Regions from separate parts of the Fictibacillus sp. S7 genome, predicted to be linked through region 1. Evidence: riboswitches for the same ligand, from Rfam matches in the RefSeq annotation. Region 1 holds a riboswitch; the other holds the start of a gene.
The links. Region 1 has a riboswitch for S-adenosylmethionine ahead of DMO16_RS21455 (YezD family protein). Riboswitches for the same ligand answer to the same signal wherever they lie in the genome.

Region 1 (5,997 bases):
CTTTCCCTTCAGCTCAAGAACAATCGGATACATCCTACACAACCGTCCGCTGTCTTTGGGCTTCATCTATCCTCGAAAGGAGTACCTCTTGAAGAACGGGATGATAGCCAAGCGCCTCACACAGGATTAACTCCTGACCAGTCTCCCTGGCCTGCTCGGCAATTGCCTTTTTCATTCCGCTTAAAAGGATGCCGGGAAACAGTAGATAAGGCACAATAATCACTTGTTCATATCCCCATCCGGCCAGTCTCAGCATTTCCTCAAAGCTGGGCTGGGCTGCAGTTAGAAAACAGGTTTCAATAGGAGGAATTTTATAGTTTTCTTCAAGATGAGCAGCAATAGCCTTTAGATCCCTTTTCACGTCTGGGTCACTGCTCCCTCTGCCGACAAGCAGGATGAGTGACTTTTCCTTAAAAGCATCCGTAGATTCAGTAATCCGTTCCCATAATAATGAAGAAATGGATTCATGAACACCAAAGGGCTTACCATATGTGAACTCGATATGTAGAAAACGTTCCTGCTGGATCTGCAGTTCTCCGGGAATGTCTTCTTTAGCATGAGCCGCTGTCAATAAAAGAATAGGAATAGCACAAATAGAAGTGGCTCCTTGCCGTACGCAAGATTCGACACCTTTGGCAATGTCCGGCTTGGACAGCTCTAAAAAACAAACTTCTTTAATAGGATAATCAATATGCCTCATACACTGCTCGGCAAATTCTCTTGCCTTTTCCGTACCAGCTTTTGTTCTGCTGCCATGGCAGATGAGGAGCAATGCTTTCATTTACAACGCCTCACTTATCGTAATAGAAGAAGGTTCGTTTTTGGCCAGTGTCTTTTCAAACCAGCTGATTTGGTCACGGAGTCCCACGACTTCTCCAATAATAATCATGCTGGGATTCTCTATACCTTCCTGCCTGGCCACATTTTCAATGGTAGCAAGCGTCCCGGTGGCCGTCCGCTGCTCGGCTGTTGATCCCCATTGAATCAAAGCTGCAGGGGTATATTTGCTCTTACCATACTTTATCAGACTTTCGCAGATATAGGGAAGATTTTTGACTCCCATATAAATAGCGATCGTATCAATACCTTTGGCCAGGCTTTTCCACTTTTGCACTTCATCCTGTCCTTCTTTTCTGTGGCCGGTGACGATGGCAAAGCTCGCACTGAAATCCCGGTGAGTAACCGGAATCCCTGCATAAGCAGGCACAGCGATGCCAGATGTAATTCCCGGTACCACTTCAAATTCGATCTGATGCTTAACAAGGACCTCTGCTTCCTCCCCGCCTCTGCCAAACACAAATGGATCTCCACCTTTTAAACGGGTGACAGTTTTTCCATTTTTGGCATGCTTAACGAGAAAATGATTGATCGTTTCCTGCTGCATGGTATGAAAACCCGGTAGCTTTCCGCAATAAATCAAATCGGCATCCAGACGGGCATAATTCAACAGCTCTTTATTCACAAGCCTGTCATAAAGGATGATATCTGATTCCCTGATACATCTGACACCTTTTACAGTGATAAGTTCCGCATCACCCGGCCCTGCTCCCACCAAATATACTTTGCCCATGTTCATCACCTGCCTTCCTTAAAATATTAAAAAGTTAAATCAGATTTTTGCTTTCAAGATACGCAATAACTTGTGCCGTACATTCTTCAATGCTGGAGGCCTGTGTATCCACAACAAATTCAGGTGAAGCTGGTTCTTCATATGGTGAATCAATTCCGGTAAATTCCCGAATCTCGCCTTTTCTTGCCTTTTTGTATAATCCTTTTGGATCCCGGTTCTCACATTCCTCAAGCGGGCATTTTACATAAATTTCATGAAATTCGCCTTCACCAAGAATCTGTCTTGCGCTCTCCCGGTCTTCAATAAAAGGAGAGATAAAAGCTGTAAGAACGACAGTTCCACTGTCAACGAATAATTTAGATACTTCTCCGATCCGACGGATGTTTTCTTTCCTGTCATCATCTGAAAACCCAAGATCTTTATTTAACCCGTGGCGGATGTTGTCGCCATCCAAGACATAGTTTCTGACCTGGCGCTGATACAGCTCTTTTGCCAATTCATTCGCCAGAGTGGATTTACCGGAACCGGACAATCCTGTCAGCCAGATGACAAAGCTCTGGTGGGCATTTTGTTTTCTTCTGTCTTCTTTGGTTACAGCCGACTGGTGCCATGTAATGTTTTGTGCCTGACTCATTTTGCTCCTCCATATTCCTTTGCCGGTTCTTTTTCTTTTAGTCCTTTAATCAGGACTTCCACTACTTCTTTGCGGCTGAATTCGGCTGGCGGAAGCTCTCCGTTTCTCAGCAATTCCCTTACCTTTGTTCCGGAAAGGATGACATGATATTCCTTGTCGTGAGGGCATGTTTTGGAAGATGCCATTCCCTCGCACTTTACACAGTAAAAACTGTGCTCGAAAAACATCGGAGTAATCCCGAGCTCTTCGGATGTAAATCGGTTGAAGATTTTCTGAGCATCATACGTGCCGTAATAGTTGCCGACTCCGGCATGGTCCCTTCCGACGATAAAGTGCGTACAGCCGAAGTTTTTACGGACCATGGCATGAAAAATAGCTTCGCGAGGTCCGGCATATCTCATTGCTGCCGGGAATACGGCCAGGAACACGCGATCTTTCGGATAGTAGTTTTTAAGCAGAATTTCATAGCTTTCCATACGGACATCAGCCGGAATATCGTCTGATTTGGTTTCACCAACCAACGGATTAAGGAAAAGTCCGTCTACTGTCTCAAGCGCTGTTTTTTGAATATATTCATGTGCACGGTGAACTGGGTTCCTTGTTTGGAAGCCAACAATGGTTTTCCATCCCCGTTCCTCAAATTCTTTGCGGGTTTCCGCTGGATCAAGACGGTACTCATTGAATCGGTCCTTTTTCGGACGTTTTACCAGTTTAACCGGACCACCAATATAATAGGAAGGGCGTTCTAAAATCTTCTTTACTCCCGGGTGCTCAACATCGGTTGTTTGATAGACTTGCTGTGCTTCATGTTTAATATCCGGACGGTAAACATCCTGCACCTCGATGACACCATAGGTCTCCCCGTTAAACGTAAGCTTTACTTCGTCACCGGTTGAAAGGGTACGTGCTGTTTTTTCCTGTACCGGAAGGACGATCGGAATACTCCATACTGCGCCATCTGCCAGACGGAGATCGTTTACAACTGATAAATAATCTTTTTCTGTCAGAAATCCGGTAATCGGACTATATGCTCCTATCCCAATCAGCTCAAGATCGCTCAATGAGGTGGCATCCAGTTCCACTTCTTTTTGAATATGGTTTGTTGAATATTCTGGTTCGTATCGGTTAATGAGTTTTCCTCCGTGCGGTAAAATAGCCATTTAAATTGTTCCTCCTGTAATTGGAATTATTGGTGAAGACCACATTCTGTTTTACCCTGACCGGACCAACGGCCAGATCTTGCATCTCCTGACGCCCAATCGGCAGGAAGGGTACAAGGCTGACATCCGATGCTCGGGTAGCCCTGGTCGTGCAACGTATTATAAGGGAGACTATGTTTATGTGCATATCTCCATATGTCTTTATACGTCCAGTGGATCAGCGGACATATTTTAATGGATTTGAAGCGGTTATCTTTATTCACATATTGAGTATTGCGCCTTGTTTCTGACTGTTCTCTTCTGAGCCCTGAAAGCCACGCTGAGGCACCGCTCAGTGTTTCTTCAAGTGGAATCACCTTTCTGATTTGGCAGCATAGGTTTGGATTCCTTTTCCATAGTTCGTCACCATGTTCGCCCGCTTGTTCGGCGACACTGAGTGCCGGTTTTTTCATTTCAATATTCAGTGACGGATATTTTTCTTTCGCTTTTTCAATAACCTCATAGGTTTCTTTAAAATGAAGGCCCGTATCAAGAAAAACAACCCGTGCATCGGGCTTGACCTTTGAAATCAAATCTACGAGTACGCTGCCCTCTATGCCAAAGCTGCAGGCATAAACCAATTCATCTCCGTAATAATCGTAGGCCCATTGCAGGACTTCCATCGCGCCTTTTGTTTCGCTGTCTGATGGGAACGGGAAATCATGTTCCTGCTCCTCCCATGTATCATACTTAAGCATAGTAAACCACCCCTTTTAGTAAGCATATGGCTCTCGATGCAAAATGTTTATCCTTTTGCACATTTTTATAAAAAAAGGCCGATAAATCAACAAATATGGAAGCATCCGCCTCTAGTTTTCTAGTCAGCGAATGGTTTACTTGAATCGAACCTTTTCATTTTTTTCAATCTGGATCAGTTTTCCATCTTGAACAATCAATGTAATGGAACCATATCTTATACTGTTCAGCATTTCTTTCAACTGCTCGAAAATTTCATCCTGGTTTGGATCGTTTACCACATCAGAACCTCCTTATTCTCTGGTTTGCTCGCTTTTGGACAATAAAAAAAACTTCCCATTTCGGAAAGGCTGACGAGGTAAACATATTACCTTATCTTCCAAAATGTAATAAACATTCTGCTGGAGTTAGCACCTTGCAAAAATTGCAGGTTGCCGGGTTTCATCGGGCCAGTTCCCTTCACCACTCTGGATAAGTTTTTTTATTTTTTTAAATAATACCACATATTTATTATAAAGGAAACCCTATTATTCTTATCGGATTAAAAAAATTTATTGAAAATTTGTTTAAATATTATTGACAGAGTTCACTGTTATTGAATATAGTAAATATTAATTTAATCACACTAAGCTGATCGGAAAAACCGAAGGCTCTTAACAAACAGTAGTTAGGAGTCTTTTTTTTTACGTGACAGGAGGAGTAAACCATGAAAAAATTGATTGTCTTGGCACTAATCGGCCTCGTGGCCCAACTCATTGACGGATCGCTCGGTATGGCCTACGGACTGACTTCAACTTCCCTGCTGCTTGCCTTCGGAATCGCACCCGCCGTTGCCTCGGCTTCCGTGCATTTTGCTGAAGTCGTAACTACTGCAGCTTCCGGGGTTTCTCATATACGCTTTGGAAATGTGGATAAAAAGATTATCTATAGGCTTATTATTCCGGGATCAATCGGTGCCTTCACTGGCGCTTGCTTCTTGTCAAGCCTTCCCGGTGACATTGTAAAGCCTTATGTATCCTTTTTCCTGCTATTTCTAGGATTTTATATTCTTTACCGTTTTTTATTTAAAAAGAACAATAAAGTAACGGAGCACGAAAAAGCGTTCAGCCGCAAGCAGCTCATTCCCTTGGGTTTGGTTGCCGGATTCCTTGATGCGACAGGCGGAGGAGGATGGGGGCCGGTGGCCACTCCGGTCCTGCTGGCCAAAAACGGAACGTCTACAAGAAAAGTCATTGGCTCTGTTGATACAAGTGAATTTGCGGTTGCCTTATCCGCAACCATCGGTTTCCTGATCTCCCTTGGTTGGCATCAGGTGAACTGGATGTGGGTCATTGCCCTTATGGCCGGCGGATTGATTGCTGCACCGATCGCAGCTTATCTTGTTAAGATTATTCCTTCCCATATTCTCGGTGTTGTGGTGGGCGGACTAATTATCTTTACGAATGCCCGCACCATCCTTCAAACGGTTGGGGTTTCAGGAACATCTTTACAGTCCGTGTATACGATTCTTGGAGTACTATGGGTGGCGGGCATCGTGTACAGCCTCCGTAAAAACAAAAAAAACAGCAATCTTTCTCTTTCAAAAAGAACAGGTTGATTCACACAAAAAAGCTTCGGTATGCTAAGCATGACCGAAGCTTTTTTGGATTTTTTTTTGACATTTACGATAAAAGGATAGGTGATCACTTTCCCGTTAACAAGCCATAAGCTGCCATAATGAGAATCAGAATCCCAGCAGCTGAAAGTACCCATTTTCTGATAATCGCAGGCATCACCAGACTCCTCCTTCACAATTTGATCTTTTGCAACCTTAAGGCGTTTAACACAACGGATACCGAACTGAAGGCCATAGCCGCCCCTGCCAGCCAGGGAGCCAAAAATCCGGAAGCGGCAAAAGG
Region 2 (5,997 bases), 1.8 Mb from region 1:
ATGGTTTTTTCCGGATCTTCGCTTTCACCCGAAGCAATCCCGATTAATTCGGTACCCTGAAAGGAAAAATTCACAGCGATCATGGTTACAAACAGGGCGGTAAGCCCGTTCGGAAACCAGCCAGCAGATAAGAAGTTAGAGAATGCGGGTGCAGAGCTAGCCCCTTTCATATCAATCCATCCAAACATAGCCGCTCCGCCAAGAACGATAAACAGGATAATCGCAATCACTTTAATGCTTGCGAACCAAAATTCAGCTTCTCCAAACGCTTTTGCCGACAGGGCATTCAACGCGAAGAGTACAACGGCAAAAATGAGACTCCACATCCAGAGCTGCGAATGAGGAAACCAGCGCTGCATAAGAGCAGACGCGGATAAAAACTCCAGAGCCACGGTTACTGCCCAGCCCAGCCAGTACAGCCAGCCCACCGCAAACCCGGTGCCAGGGCCGATAAATTTGGACGTATACGTCTGAAAAGAGCCGGATACCGGCAGGGCGACCGACAGCTCTCCAAGACAAAGCATCGTTAAGTACATGATAAAACCGCCAACCAAATAGGAAAGCACAGCACCTGCAGGACCAGCATCATGAATGGTCATCCCGGAACCCAGAAAGAATCCTGTTCCGATCACTCCACCCAAAGAAATCATAAATAAATGCCGGGCCTTCATGCTGCGCTTCAGTTCGTGATTGTTCTGATTACTGTTCATCTGTTCACCTCTTGTTGTTTTATGTATACGCTTTCATTATCTTATCATTTTCTGTCGAAAAACCAAAAGCTTTTTTTCTAATTTTTTTGAACACTTATTAAATAGTCCTGGATCGCCGTGCCGACGGCTGCGAGCTTATGCCGTGCATCGGCTTCGCGGGTGAGATTTTTCGTCAGCACCACTGCGAATATGATTCTTCCGTTGTACTCAAATATTGCGGCATCATGCTCTGTGCCCTGTAGTTCACCTGTCTTATTGGCAATAATAACTGCTTCTTCGTCCATGCTCCCCGGGAGTTTATGGCGAAACTGCTGATTCCGTAAAATATCCAGCATCATTTTCCTGCTTTCGTTTTGCAGCAGCTTACCGTGATGAATTTCCTTCAAAAGAAGAACCACATCTTTCGCAGACGTGTAATTGTTCTTCCCCGCTTCGATTGCTTTAAAATCCATAAGCTTTCTTTCGAGCACAGTTTGATCGCATTGAAGTTCCGTAAGCAGTGCGTTGATCCGCTCCCTTCCTGCATGTTCAATCATCACGTTTGCTCCAGTATTGTCCGATACCGTAATCATTAAGGTTAACACATCCAAAACGGTAAGAGAGGCACCCGGCGATAGATGGTTCATTACTCCTGCTCCGCCTACTTTGTCTTTTTGATTAATATGTACAGGCATTGACAGGTCAAGAAGACCCGCTTCCTTCTGCCGGAAGGCTTCGATCAAGATCGGCAGCTTGATCAGGCTCGCCGCCGGAAACACTTTCTCTTCATTTTTACCTATGTATCCTTCCTCAGTTTCAATATAGTACGCAAATTCCCCATTTAGAGGGTCAATAATGCCATTTACCCTGTTTTTCAGCTCGTCTAACGTCATTTCCCGCTCCTTTCATGTGTCCGTCTTCCTGATAGAGTTCTTTATGTGGGTGGCGGACTCCTTTTTGGGTGCGGTTTTTGAAATACCCGCCATAATCCGCTTTTTACCGCCAAACGCTCGTGATGTCAACAAACTCCCCGACGCCAGCACCCAGCCCAATCTCCACATCAAAAAAACGCCCCACGTAACTCAGGGCGCTTTCCCGTCTTGCTATTCATTTTTGCTGTCCGCCCTGTCCTTCACTCTGAATCATGTCGTTTACATCGTTGTCTTCGTTGAAATTCAGCATGTAGGCACAGGCATCCGAACAATCGCCAAACGAGATGACGGCTCCCACTGATTTGGTATTGGCTGTATGACTGTTTTGAATGGTGGTCCCAATATCAAGGTTACCGTTCATCGTAACACCGTTCACACTGATTCTGCCGATTTTAAAAGAATAACGCAAATCTGTTCCATCCCTTTTTGTCTTTACCTTCAGTGTATGGCTTGAACAAAAAGCTGCTTGGACAGACTGCCCCATTCGAGAAAAACAGGCGGACAGATATTACGGCTGGGCGACGATTGGAGCGGATGGATTCGCGATTTGATCCTGGTCGCTGATATCCGGATCGATATTACTGTTTACCATGAAACCAGTGGAAGGTGAAAAGTCACCCAAAGAAACCGTGGAACCGACAGATTTCGTGTTGGCTGTATGGCTGTTATGCACCGTGGGACCAATGTCAATGTTACCGTTCATGGTCACACCGTTCGTCTTGATGTTAAAGATGTTAAAGAGGTAGGGCATAAAGTGGCCTCCCTTCATTGAGTAATGACAGGCTTATCGGTTACGTATGGTTTTGGCTCGTAAACGCTGCATCTGTGTTTGCAAATTCATTTTGATCGTGAACATCCGGGTCAAATACCATGTTTTTCATTACCGCATCAGCCGGGGAATGGTCACCTACAGAACTGTTGTCCCCTGTCGATTTGGTATTGGCTGTATGGCTGTTATGGAATGTGGATCCCAAATTCAATGAACTGTTGCTTGCCAGGCTGTTTATTTTTAAATAATAGATATTTACCATGCACCCCATTGCTATCTCCACCTTTAAAAGTGTTAGTGTAGTGTATGATAAATGTCCCTTAAAGGTGAAAACCCCAGAATCTCCCGAGTTACGAAACCGGCTGCTTCCAAAGCGTCTCTCCAAGCGACAAAACCTTCAGCCTCGCCTCATCAAGGCTCTGTTTCTCCCACTCTTTTTCAAGCCGCCGAAGGGCTTCCGGTCCGGTATCGTCCGCCAGACGGTAGGCGCCGTAATGCATAGGGATAAAGAGAGAAGCGCCTGTTTCCAGAAACGCTTTAACCGCATCTTCCGGGTTGATATGGGATACCTTCATAAACCATTCCGGTTCATATGCACCGATCGGCATAAGCACCGTATCCGGCTTCAAACGTTCTCCAATGTCCCGAAATCCGCGAAAATAACCGGTATCTCCGGCAAAATAGACGCTTTCTTCCGTTTTCAGGTCTTCGATTACCCAGCCTCCCCAATGGGAAGTGTTCATGTCAAAAGCGCTCCTGCGCGTCCAGTGCTGGGCAGGAACAAACATAATCTTCAGGCCCCTGTCCACAAACTCCTCCCACCAGTTGGCCTCTGTTACTGCCTGATACCCTTTTTTGCGGAACAAACCTTTAAGTCCGGCAGGCACATAAAAAGAGATTTTTCCTTTTAGCTGTTTGATGCTGTTGAAATCAAGGTGGTCATAATGTCCGTGGGAGATCAGAACAAGATCGATGTCCGGCAGCTGCCCGGCGGACAACCCAGGGGCTGTGAGCCGCTTTTGCAATCCCATTTTTGGAGCCCATACAGGGTCTGTCAGGATATTCAGTCCGCCCACCTGCAAAAGAAAGGTTGAATGGCCAATCCATGTAATCGAGTGTATGCTGCGGTTTTCTTTTAATCTCTGAGGCTCTTTATTCGTGCTCTGCTGAATTTGTTGGGTCAAATCCTTTTTATTGCTTCGTCTTTCCCGCTGCCAGCGGAGTAAGTCTTTAAATGTATGTGTATTTTCAATATTGTCAAGGTTGGCGAACTTCTTCATCGTCCGGATTCCTCCCGATCCTAGCAAGATTGTAAAAAGCTATTGAAATGTTCTAATAATTATTGTAAGGTATAAAGAACTAATTTTATAGCAATTTGGTTTCTTATCCAGAGAGGTTAAGGGAATGGCCCGTTGACACCTCAGCAACCTTCAGCGATTACGAGCTGAAAAGGTGCTAAGTCCAACAAGTTCGATTGCAGAACTTGAAAGATAAGAAGAATGACATCGAATGTTCAAAGTCTTCTTCTTTAAGAAGGCTTTTTTTATTTTTTTGGGCCACTGGAAGATACCGAACCAACAGGAGGACTCATAATGGGATTATTGAAAGACCTAGAAAGCAAGATTCTGATCGCTGACGGAGCCATGGGAACGCTGCTGTATTCCTATGGAACCGACTGCTGTTTCGAGCAGCTGAATCTGTCTCACACTGAACAGATCCAGTCGATTCACCAGGCTTATATTCAGGCCGGGGCAAATGTGATCCAGACCAATACGTACAGCGCCAACTATATTAAGCTGCAGCGGTACGGACTGGAGGAGCAGGTAAAAGAATTAAACAGCGCAGCCGTTTCTCTAGCGAAAAAAGCAGCCGGCGGCAAGGCGTACGTGCTTGGAACCATTGGGGGTATACGGGGAACCGGCCCCAGTTCTTTGTCTCTTGAAGAAATAAAAAGAAGCTTCAGGGAGCAGCTGTACTGCCTTCTCCTTGAGGGTGTAGACGGGCTTCTTCTGGAAACCTTCTATGATCTGGAGGAACTGGAGGCCGTACTTAAAATCGCCCGAAGCCAGACCGATCTGCCGATCATTTCACAGATTTCCCTCCAGGAGGTAGGCATCTTAAACGACAGAACCCCGGTGAATACGGCGATCAAGCGGCTGGAAGAGTTGGGATCCGATGTCGTCGGCCTCAATTGCCGGCTCGGCCCTTTCCACATGATCAAAACCCTGGAGGAAGTAGAAATTCCAAAGCATGCTTTTCTTTCCGCCTATCCCAATGCGAGCCTTCCTTCCTATGTGGATGGCAAGTTTCAATATGAAGGCGATGCGGAGTATTTTAAAAACAGTGCTTCTCTTTTCAGAAATCAGGGTGTCCGTCTGCTTGGCGGCTGCTGTGGAACCACACCGGCCCACATAGAGGCCTTCGCAGAGGAACTGAACGGTCTCTCACCTGTTACCGAAAAAAATGTTCGGCAGCGGCCAGAGCCGATTGCTGTTGCATCATCCGGGCAAAAGCCTCAAATCTCTTTGCCGGAAATACTGCAGGAACGCCGATCGGTCATTGTGGAGCTCGACCCTCCCCGAAAACTGGATACGACGCGATTTTTCGAAGGCGCCAAAGCCCTCAAGGAAGCAGGCGCAGATGCGATTACGCTGGCAGACAACTCTTTGGCATCGCCAAGAATTTGCAACACCTCGCTGTCATCTCTTGCAAAAGCGCAGACCGGTGCCCAGCCCATCGTCCACCTGGCCTGCCGTGACCGGAACATCATCGGTTTGCAGTCCCATTTGATGGGCCTTCACACGCTTGGTCTTCATGACATTCTGGCCATTACTGGTGATCCCGCAAAAGTGGGTGATTTTCCGGGTGCCTCCAGCGTCTATGATGTAACATCGATCGAGTTGATCAAAATGATCAAGCAGTTTAACGAAGGGGTCTCCCTCTCCGGTAAAGACCTCGGAGAGAAAACACATTTTACCGTGGGAGCGGCCTTTAATCCGAATGTGAAAGCACTCGACCGTGCTGTCCAGCGCGCAGAGAAGAAAATAGAAGCCGGTGCAGACTACTTTATCAGCCAGCCTGTTTATTCCGAGGAAAAACTGCTGCAGTTCCATGAGGCGGTAAAAGACCTCCCTGTTCCGGTCTATGTCGGCATTATGCCGCTGACTTCAAGCCGCAATGCCGATTTCCTTCACTATGAAGTGCCCGGCATCAAGCTGAGTGATGAAGTAAGGAACCGGATGGCGGAATTCAAGGATGATCCGTTAGCCGCGGCTCGTGAAGGACTGGCGATTTCAAAGTCATTAATTGATGCAGCCACGGAACTCTTCAATGGCATCTACCTGATCACACCGTTTATGCGCTATGAACTAACCGTTGAATTGACGCGATATGCATATAATATTGCTCCCCAAATCGTAAGGAGGATACAAAATGTCTAACATCACCCTTGAACAACAGCTAAAGAAGAAAATACTGATTATGGACGGGGCGATGGGCACCATTCTCCAGCAAGCCATCCTGACAGCAGACGACTTTGGCGGCGAAGAGCTTGAAGGCTGTAACGAAAATCTGAATTTCACCCGTCCGGATGTGATTCTCGGTGTAC

Region 2: another riboswitch for S-adenosylmethionine. It lies ahead of DMO16_RS12590 (bifunctional homocysteine S-methyltransferase/methylenetetrahydrofolate reductase); the one in region 1 lies ahead of DMO16_RS21455 (YezD family protein).

Annotation. Positions count from the first base shown of each region.
Region 1 is NZ_QJKL01000001.1:4,220,327-4,226,323, reverse strand. It holds gene DMO16_RS21485 (NAD(P)-binding protein) at 1-33, opposite strand, end outside; gene DMO16_RS21480 (sirohydrochlorin chelatase) at 35-781, opposite strand; gene cobA (uroporphyrinogen-III C-methyltransferase) at 782-1,570, opposite strand; gene cysC (adenylyl-sulfate kinase) at 1,605-2,204, opposite strand; gene sat (sulfate adenylyltransferase) at 2,201-3,364, opposite strand; gene DMO16_RS21460 (phosphoadenylyl-sulfate reductase) at 3,391-4,101, opposite strand; gene DMO16_RS21455 (YezD family protein) at 4,237-4,353, opposite strand; SAM riboswitch class I at 4,469-4,577, opposite strand; gene DMO16_RS21450 (sulfite exporter TauE/SafE family protein) at 4,806-5,696, shown strand; gene DMO16_RS21445 (heavy metal translocating P-type ATPase) at 5,887-5,997, opposite strand, start outside.
Region 2 is NZ_QJKL01000001.1:2,433,300-2,439,296, forward strand. It holds gene DMO16_RS12560 (amino acid permease) at 1-710, opposite strand, end outside; gene DMO16_RS12565 (serine hydrolase) at 788-1,582, opposite strand; gene DMO16_RS24930 (spore germination protein) at 1,797-2,030, opposite strand; gene DMO16_RS12575 (spore germination protein) at 2,130-2,372, opposite strand; gene DMO16_RS12580 (spore germination protein) at 2,413-2,661, opposite strand; gene DMO16_RS12585 (MBL fold metallo-hydrolase) at 2,741-3,670, opposite strand; SAM riboswitch class I at 3,771-3,887, shown strand; gene DMO16_RS12590 (bifunctional homocysteine S-methyltransferase/methylenetetrahydrofolate reductase) at 3,983-5,830, shown strand; gene metH (methionine synthase) at 5,823-5,997, shown strand, end outside.